DNA from 3 places in the Solibacillus sp. FSL H8-0523 genome. Region 1 is predicted to be linked to each of the others. Evidence: predicted binding sites of a transcription regulator. Region 1 holds the regulator's gene; each other region holds the start of a gene.
The links. The regulator LexA, encoded in region 1, represses DNA repair genes until DNA is damaged. The targets are predictions, from matches to a motif close to CGAACATATGTTCG.
Positions count from the first base shown of each region.

Region 1 (3,285 bases):
AGAAGAAGGTTATAAACGCGTGCATAACTGGAAAGAGATCAAGGCGTACTTTGTCGAACAACTACAAAAATAAGTTCTAGGATGAATCCGGTTGTATGGATTCATCTTTTTAGTGGATAGGAAAGTATAACTTTTTCAAGGAAATCCACATAAGAAAAGACATAATTTCGCGCTATTTGGCGCGAAATGTGTTTTTCTAATTTTAAGTCGTGTCATCTCCTGTTATAATTTGAATAGTTTGAATAATTATCATTTTCTGTAAAGGGAGATAGAGAGATGAAACCGGTAATTGGCTTAACGATGTATGACATTGATAAAAAATTAGATATCAACAATGCCTATTTAGATTCAATTGAAATTGCAGGTGGGATTCCGATCTGTTTACCTAATGCGACGGAAGAAAACGTGGATGCTTTATTAGACCGAGTGGACGGTATCGTTTTAATTGGTGGCGAGGATATTGATCCAGAGCTATTTGGCGAGGAGCCACATCCAAATATCGGTCGTGTTGTACGTAAGCGTGACGACAGTGACTTATTGTTGATGAAGCGTGCATTTGAGCGTGATCTACCAATCTTAGGTGTGTGCCGCGGGATGCAAATTATGAATGTCTTTTTTGGGGGTACAATACTGCAAGATATCCCGTCGCAAGTTGAAGGGGCAATTGGTCATAAGCAAGCGTCAAAGCGTGGTGCACTCGCACATAGTGTAGAAGTATTAACACCAAAAATGAAGGTGATTTTTGAAGATGAGGTGTTTCGTGTTAACACGTTCCATCATCAATCAGTAGGGGAGCTCGGTGAAGGGCTTATCTTATCTGCTGTAGCAAAAGATGGGGTCATTGAAGCGATGGAACATGAGGATCATCCATATTGTATTTCCGTACAATGGCACCCAGAAGAACTTGCGCCAATAGGCAATATTCATGCGCAGCGCCTATTTTCAAGCTTTGTAGAGGCATGCCAAACGTCATTAGTAGGAGGAAAACCATGAAACCACTTATTGGTTTAACAATGCACCCAGTTGAAGGCAAAATGGAAATTAATAATACGTATATTAATGTGATTAAACGCGCGGGTGGGATTCCTCTTTGCATTCCGTATTTAGATGAAGAAACGGTAGATTCTGTAATAGATAGTTTGAATGGTGTGTTATTAATTGGGGGCTATGATGTCAACCCACTTATCTATGGCCAAGAGCCACATCCAAAGCTTGGTATGGTCATTGATGAGCGTGATCAAAGCGAGATCTTAATGGCGAAAAAAGCATTTGAACGCAAGATGCCACTACTCGGGATCTGTCGCGGGGAACAAGTAATGAATGTAGCTTTTGGCGGTACATTATATCAAGATATTGATACACAAGTAGAGCATGTGTTGAAGCATACACAGGCTTCAATGCGTCATGAATTAACGCATACAGTCGAACTGTTCCCATCAAAATTACAGCAAATTATTGGCCAAGATTCGATTTTAACGAACTCTTTCCATCATCAAGCGGTTGATGCCATTGCGCCAGGATTTTTATTGAATGCACGTGCAAAAGACGGTGTAGTAGAAGGGATCGAACATCCCGAGCATCCATATTGTATCGGTGTTCAGTGGCATCCGGAAGGGTTACAAAATGATATACCGTCTGATAAATTATTTAAAAGCTTTATAGAAGCAGCGATTCACTATAAAAGCTAAAAAAAATCCACTATCATAATTTGCTGATAGTGGATTTTTATGGATTAGTGAACGTTTCGATATAAACCTACTACTTTACCTAAAATTGATACTTGATTTACAAGAATAGGATCCATTGAGCTGTTCTCAGGTTGTAGACGGAAATGTGTTTTTTCTTTATAGAAACGTTTTACCGTTGCTTCGTCTTCCTCTGTCATCGCGACAACAATTTCTCCGTTATCTGCAGTAGATGTTTTCTTCACGATTACATAGTCACCATCTAAAATGCCAGCTTCAATCATCGATTCACCCATAATTTCAAGCATGAATAATTCATCTTCTGCTGCACCGTACTTATCTGGTAAAGGGAAGTATTCTTGAATATCCTCAATTGCTGAAATCGGTAAACCTGCTGTGACTTTCCCGATTAATGGCACATGAATGACACTTGATTTAGAGACAATTAAATCGTCCTGATCTAATACTTCGATTGCGCGTGGTTTGGTAGGGTCGCGACGAATAAGCCCTTTACTTTCTAAACGAGCTAAATGCCCGTGGACAGTTGAACTAGAAGCTAAACCTACAGCCTCACCGATTTCACGCACTGAAGGGGGATAGCCTTTTGAACGAACTTCCTCTTTTATAAAAGCTAGAATTGCTTGTTGCCTTTTAGAAATTTTTTGTGTCAACGAACTCACCTCTTTATATTGCTATTTTCTTAGATACAGTATAGCAGTATGCGAACAGAAATGCAAACATAGGTTCGAGAAAACAGTTGACAAAAACATATGTTCGTATTATTATGAGAACAAACATTCCGAACATACATTCTTAAAGGGGTTTATACGATGAAAAAATTTAAATTAAACAGCTTCACATCAACGTTATTCGCATTTTCTGCATTACTGTTCGTATTTTTACTGTTAGATGATGAAAAAATTGAAACATACGAACACGTAATGATTGAACAAGGTGATACTTTATGGTCGTTAGCTGAAACATATCGTGGTAAAATGGCTAAGCACGATTGGATCAACTTTGTAAAAAAAGAAAATGGCTTACGCGATGAAAAAGTTGTCTTTGGACAAATTTTAGTCGTACCGGTAGAGAAGGAATCTTACTATATTGCCAATCTAAATCAAGTTGAATCATCGGAAGACAAGACAGTTAAGGTAGCGAGAAATAATGAATCAAACTAAAGCAGTACTCTATTGCCGTGTTAGTACAGAAAAAGACACGCAAGAAACCTCTCTTGTTCGTCAAGAGGAGGAATTAAAACGCTATGCGAAATCGTTAGGTTATTCAGAGCTTAGCGTCTATAAGGATCAGCATAGTGGCTATGAGGTAGACCGTGATGGCTTACTTGATATGCTTGATTTTATGAAAGAAGAAAATATAAAGGCCATATTCGTACAAGATGAAACACGTTTAGGACGTGGCAATGCACGAATGGCGGTTCTGCATTTGATTCAAAAATACGAAGCAACCGTTTATACGCTAAACGATGCAGGACCAATAGCATTAAATGAGATGGATACGATGCTACTCGAAATTTTAGCCATCGTAGAAGAATATCAACGCCGTATGCACAATGCGAAAATTCGCCGTGGTATGCGAC
Region 1 covers NZ_CP150291.1:2,802,533-2,805,817, reverse strand. The annotation lists gene NSQ62_RS13960 (5'-3'-deoxyribonucleotidase) at 1-73, shown strand, start outside; gene NSQ62_RS13955 (gamma-glutamyl-gamma-aminobutyrate hydrolase family protein) at 277-993, shown strand; gene NSQ62_RS13950 (gamma-glutamyl-gamma-aminobutyrate hydrolase family protein) at 990-1,688, shown strand; gene lexA (transcriptional repressor LexA) at 1,733-2,356, opposite strand; gene NSQ62_RS13940 (LysM peptidoglycan-binding domain-containing protein) at 2,516-2,866, shown strand; gene NSQ62_RS13935 (recombinase family protein) at 2,853-3,285, shown strand, end outside.

Region 2 (3,285 bases), 2.0 Mb from region 1:
GTGAATTGGTATTGATTGTTGGTTTACTTGCTTATTTTGTACCGGTACTCGGTGCAGCGGCATTAGCGCTGGGTGCAATTTCTCGTACGGTTATTGGCGTTTACTATAGTCGCTCAGAGGACCGGAACAGTTATGCGGTGATTCGCAGTGAAAAAGGAATCATGATTGCCAGTGTGTTACCGGATTCGCCAGCAGAGAAGATGGGCTTAATTGCTGGGGAAGTTATTAAGAAAGTTAACGGTCAGCTTGTTTTAACCGAAGACGAACTGTACAGCGCCTTACAAATTAATGCGGCACATTGTCGTTTAGAGGTGCTCGATCATAGCGGTGAAATTCGTTTGACCCAGCATGTTGTACACAGTGAAGATAATCATAAAATTGGGCTATTAATTGTCCGTTAAGTAAGTGGAACCTCGCACATTGTGGGGTTCTTTTTTTGTGCATTATGTTTATCACTGTTCGACTTCGTAAAGTATGATACTATAAACGTATTATTCGTTATTTGAATTTTATGAATGCATGTAGAAAGCTTGTCGTTCTTAACAGGAGTGGGAGTTATGTTAGATTGGGTTAGTATTGCGAATGTTGAATTATTGATTGAAAAATATAAATTATTGGGGCCTTGGTTTAGTGTTTTACTAACATCGATTGAGGCGTTTTTACCGTTTATTCCATTGTTTGTCGTGGTTGTTGCGAATGCGGGAGCTTATGGGTTGTTTTGGGGCTTTATGTTATCGTGGCTAGCGACCGTAGCGGGCTCGTATTTATTCTTTTTAATCATCCGCAAATTCGGCAACCATCGACTATTTAAAAAAATAAAAGCGCAACACCAAGTGCAAAAGCTGATTCAATGGGTTGATATGCGCGGCTTTACACCGCTGTTTGTTCTACTCTGTTTACCATTTACGCCAGTGGTTGTGGTCAACAGTGTGGCAGGCTTATCGAATTTAAAAAAGAACTATTATTTTTTGACATTACTCATTTCTAAGCCGGTGATGATTTTTTTCATTAGTTATTTAGGTAGTGACTTACGCGCGGTTGTAAGTTCGCCGATGAAAATTATCGTATCGTGTCTGATTATTGTCGGGATTTGGCTGTTAGGGAAATGGATTGAACACCTGATGAATAAACGTGTAGAACGAGATTTACGCAATGCACGAGCAAATAAGCAGTAAATTTAGGCGTCGCTATATTAAATAGTGACGTTTTTTCTTTGCTATGTCTAGGCTAAAGCGCCAGCCCCTAGGACATTTCGGTGCCTCCTGCAAAAGTGGTGTAGCATTTACTTTTGCGTCAGGCCCTGCAATGTCTGAGGCTCACACGATGTGAGTCATGTCGGTCATGTCACATGCGTTTTGACCAATCGGGGCTTAAAGGGCGATTTAGCGCTTTTCCTATAGGATAAAGTGCGCGAACATGTATTCTTATTATATAATAAAGATACTTAAAAAAAGTGAGGTGTCGGCGATGACGTTACGTGTGATTTCAGGACGAGCAGGGACAGGGAAATCGACTTTTATTCATGAAGAAATTGTAGAGGATTTAAAAACAAATTTACTCGGCCATCCGATTTTTATTTTAGTTCCGGACCAAATGACGTTTTCAACCGAGTATGAGCTGACTAATAATTATGACATTGAAGGCATGATGCGCGCACAGGTCATGACGTTTAAACGTTTAGCGTGGTTTGTACTGCAAAACGAGGGTGGGATTGCACGTGAACGGATTGATAACACTGGGTATCGCATGCTGCTACGTCGCATTTTAGAAGAGCATCAAGAGGAGTTTTTACTGTTCAAGCAAGCAGCTGGGAAGCGCGGATTTACAAAGGAAGTCGAGCAAATTTTAAAGGAATTTAGTCAATACAATATTGATCTTCCATCGCTTAAACCATTAATGGACGCATTACGTGTGAATGGTGCAAGTGAAGTGCTGCTACATAAAATGCATGATATTGAAATTATATTACAGCAACTAGAGGAGCGCATTGGAGCAGAGTATATCGATGGGGATGGTTACTTCCCGTTACTGTTAGAGCGTATGCCTAAAATGGAAAGCTTACGCAATACGCATGTATATTTAGATGGTTTTGTGTCGTTTAATGGTCAGGAGTTTGCGATTTTAAAAGAGCTGTTAATTTATGCGAAGCGTGTGACATTAGTGTTGCCGATGGATCATCCGTCTTCAGATATGCTGGATGGTTCCACGTTTTACCGTGCGGCGATGACCTACGACAAAGTTAAGCATGAAATAGCAAAATTACGATTAGAGCATGGCCTTGATATTGAGGAAGAGCCGCGTATGCATTTAGAGGTAAATTTCCGTAGTAAGAATCGTGATTTACAGCAAATTGAGCGTAGCTTTAATGAGCCATTTGTGAAGCCGATTGAGGCATTAGGAAACGTGAAAATTTTAGAGGGGGTTAATCCGCGTGCAGAAGTACAAGGTATTGCCCAGGAAATTAAAAAGCTCGTTGTCGAAAAAGGCTTGCGCTATCAAGACATCGGGATTATGTATCGCCAAGCAGATGTCTATGATCCGATTATTACGACGACGTTTACGCAATATGAAATTCCATACTTCTCGAATGAAAAACGTGCGATGCTGTACCATCCTTTAATCGAATTTAGTCGTTCAGTTTTAGAAATTCTCACGTCAAATTGGAAGTATGAACCGGTATTCCGCAGTGTAAAAACTGACCTTTATTTCCCGTACAATGCAAATTTAGCCGCGATGCGTGACCGTGCGGATATTTTAGAGAACTTTGTCATTGCAAAGGGGATTGTGCATGATCGTTGGTTTAATGACGAGGTGTGGCATTACCGTCGTTTTAAGTCACTTGAAAAGATGAATACCGTGCAAACAAAGGACGAAGAGGAGCATGAAGCACTACTGAAATCGGCGCGTGATTTAATTCGAGAACCGGTTGCAAAGCTACAGCATAAGCTAAAAGGACATGTAACAGGCCGTGACATTGTTGTGGCATTGTATGAATTTATGGACGAGCTTGAGGTGTATAAAAAGCTCGTGAAAATGCAGGAGCAGGAAGAAAAAACGGCAGCCATGCAAAAGGCGACAGAGCATGAACAAGCGTGGAATGGCTGGGTGCATATTTTAGAGCAGTTCGACCTCATGTTTGGCGATAAAGAAATCGCTTTAGAAGAGGCAGCACAAATTTTAGATGAGGGCTTTGAATCGCTGCAGTTTTCAAGCGTACCACCGACACTCGATGAAGTAACGGTTTCTACGTTAGAATTCGCACGTTTTGATAATAAAAAGGCGATT
Region 2 covers NZ_CP150291.1:652,545-655,829, forward strand. The annotation lists gene NSQ62_RS02990 (PDZ domain-containing protein) at 1-401, shown strand, start outside; gene NSQ62_RS02995 (TVP38/TMEM64 family protein) at 558-1,175, shown strand; gene addB (helicase-exonuclease AddAB subunit AddB) at 1,468-3,285, shown strand, end outside.
Region 2: the regulator LexA is predicted to act here: its motif matches at 1,412-1,425, upstream of addB (helicase-exonuclease AddAB subunit AddB).

Region 3 (3,285 bases), 120 kb from region 1:
TTTGCTTTAATAATAGTAGCTCAATATGAGCACCAGTGCCTTCTTTTTCGCCCATTAAACGAGCGGGTAATACACGTGTATCATTTAAGACAAGGCAGTCCCCTTCGTTGAACTCATCTAAAATATGCCCGAACTTGTGATGTTCAAGCTCAAGTGAATTTGGATTCACAACCATTAATCGGCTCGCAGTACGGTCTAATAATGGGGTTTGGGCAATTAATTCCTCTGGTAAATGAAAATCAAAATCTTCTACTCTCACGTTCAAAACTTCCTTTTTCTTTTATACTTGTTCGTAGCCAAAATGGTCATAGCAAAGGTTTGTGGCAACTCGGCCTCTAGGTGTGCGCTGAATAAAGCCAATTTGTAGTAAATATGGCTCGTACACATCTTCAATCGTAATACGCTCTTCACCGATTGATGCAGCAAGTGCATCTAAACCAACCGGACCGCCGCTGAAGCGTTCAATCATTGACTGCATAAGTTTATGGTCAATGTGATCTAACCCACGCGGATCGACCTGTAGTAATTCAAGTGCCTGCTGTGCAAGACCTTCTGAAACGGTTCCATCGGCTAATACTTGCGCAAAATCACGTACGCGCTTTAATAACCGATTGGCAATACGCGGGGTCCCACGAGAACGGCGCGCAATTTCGTATGCCGCTTGCTCATTTAACTCAACACCGAATAGCTCACCCGAACGGATCACAATCTGTGCTAATGACTCTTCATCATAATATTCTAAGCGTGCTAACACGCCAAAGCGGTCACGTAACGGGGCAGATAGCGCACCCGCTCGCGTCGTTGCACCTACTAATGTAAACGGCGGTAACTCCAGACGAATGGAACGTGCCTCGGGACCTTTACCAACAACAATATCTAAGCAAAAGTCTTCCATTGCCGAATACAACACTTCTTCAATTGCTCGAGGCAGACGATGAATCTCATCGATAAATAATACATCGCCTGCTTCAAGTGAGCTTAAAATGGCGGCTAAATCGCCTGGACGTTCGATCGCAGGACCACTCGTCATTTTCACACTAACTTCCATCTCATTGGCAATAACGACCGCCAATGTTGTTTTCCCTAAACCTGGTGGACCATAAAGGAGAACGTGGTCAAGACTTTCTTGGCGTATCTTTGCGGCTTCAATAAAGATTTTTAAGTTGTCCTTTACTTTATCTTGGCCTATGTACTGTGCCAAGCGTTGTGGTCTCAGTGATAACTCGAATTGCTCTTCAGCATCCGTCGCCTGTCCTGAAAGTACGCGGTCTGACAAAGTTCTCACCTCACTTTATTTCAATTTTAATAATAGTTTTAATGCTTGTTTAATGTAAGCATCCGTTGTCTGAAGCTGATCATCCTCATCAAGCTGTGGTTTAATTTTATCCAGCTCTTTTTCTGAGTAACCAAGTGCAACTAGCGCTAACATTGCCTCTTCAAGCTCATGCTTATTCGGATTGACCCCAAATAACGGTAACTCATCTTCCGCGCTCGGTAACAATACGGTATCAAGTAGCACATCGAGCTTGCCTTTTAAATCTAAAATCATTTGACGCGCCGTTTTCTTACCCACACCTGGGAAACGAATTAAAAACGCTTCGTCTTCCATTTCAATCGCTTGAATGACGGACGTAGGATTACCACTCGCTAAAATCGCAAGTGCCCCTTTTGGCCCAATGCCTGAAACTTGAATTAACTTTTTGAATAATTCACGCTGCTCTAAACTATGGAAACCGTATAAATTTTGCGCGTCTTCACGCACTTGCATCGATACGAAAATTTGCTGCTCGCTTGCTGATGTTCTGAAGGCATACGGGTTTGGCGTATATAACAACCAGCCAACTCCCTGCTGCTCTAACACGATATACTCTGGCGTAATGCGTGTCACTTGTCCTTTTAAATAATCATACATCGTTCATCCCTCACATTTCTTGCTTTAGTATAGCATAAACAGACGGATTTCACCGAACATATGTTGCATTGTTCACAACAAAAGACTGTCTAATCGACAGTCTTTTCTAGTGTACCATATTCTAATGTGTCATGGTTTGAATCGTGTTTTTTAGTGTTTCTTTATAGTGAAGCCATTCCGCGACAATCGATTGAATAAACGGATAGCATGCAAGCTTTTGACGCTCGTTTAATTTTAAATAAAACAGGCTCTCGCGCATAATCTCATTTGGGAAATTTAAATAGACCAGTTTATGCCGCGCTGTTTGTAAATACGGATGATCCTTCATTAATTTAACTAAATCATAATTCGTTTGTGACAACACCCGGTGCATCCACAAAATCAACTCGTCTGACGCTTCCCCTAGAGCTGCCAAATCAAAATCAACAAGCACTACATCTCTATTAGATATCATACTATTATGATGCACAACGTCCCCATGTAAGATTGTCATGGATTCATGAGCATTGAACAGTGCCAGTTGATTCAATGTATGTGCCGCCTCACGGACAACTTCATTGTAATGATGACTAAGTAACTCTTTTAATAACACTTCATTTTCAACAAATCGTTCAAATCGTCGTTGCCATTTTTGATGCAAATCATAAATTGGCAAAACATCGTGTTGTTGCCAGTTGATTTGGTTTTTTGTTTCATGCAGAGCTTGCAGTGCCTTTAATACCTTCTTTTGATCATTCACTTTCCGGTAATCTGCACTTTTCCCTTCAAACCAACGCTGTTTTAATATATGAGCATCTTCGTTCCATTCAAGTGGAATATGGTACTTAAATTGCTGTTTTTCCAGTTGCTCATGTACAAACGTTACTTTTTGGGCAAGAAAGTAATCATCGTAGTATTTCATAAAATAGGCGCCGTCTTTTGCATCCCACTTCCAGCAATTTTCTTTAATTACATGTGCCATGATCTTTGGTTGTGAGGCATCATTTGTGACATTGGAAATGTATTGTACGGCATCATTTGTGGGTGACAGCACGGTTGGGGCATACACATCATCTGATGGATTTCTTCATAATATTGGCGCACTTGCTGATCATTATCATCGCACATCATTTCTTTACCAGGAGATTCTTCTTGCATCGCTGGTAGCATACGCATCGGCTCTTCTACGGGCATCTTGTGGCAATGCGGACATGGCTGTACCGGCATCATTTGTGGCATTTGTTGCATTGGCATTTGTTGCATTTGTGGCATTGGCATTTGTGGCATAAACTGCGGCATCATCGGTTGCTCGATAAAAATCGGCTGTTGCTGAGGTTGTTGAATATAAATCGGTTGTGGTTGCATCTGTGGCATCATTTGCTGCGGGGGTGCTG
Region 3 covers NZ_CP150291.1:2,919,305-2,922,589, forward strand. The annotation lists gene queA (tRNA preQ1(34) S-adenosylmethionine ribosyltransferase-isomerase QueA) at 1-259, opposite strand, end outside; gene ruvB (Holliday junction branch migration DNA helicase RuvB) at 281-1,276, opposite strand; gene ruvA (Holliday junction branch migration protein RuvA) at 1,292-1,912, opposite strand; gene NSQ62_RS14615 (phosphotransferase) at 2,034-2,873, opposite strand; gene NSQ62_RS14620 (LysM peptidoglycan-binding domain-containing protein) at 2,861-3,285, opposite strand, start outside.
Region 3: the regulator LexA is predicted to act here: its motif matches at 1,966-1,979, upstream of ruvA (Holliday junction branch migration protein RuvA).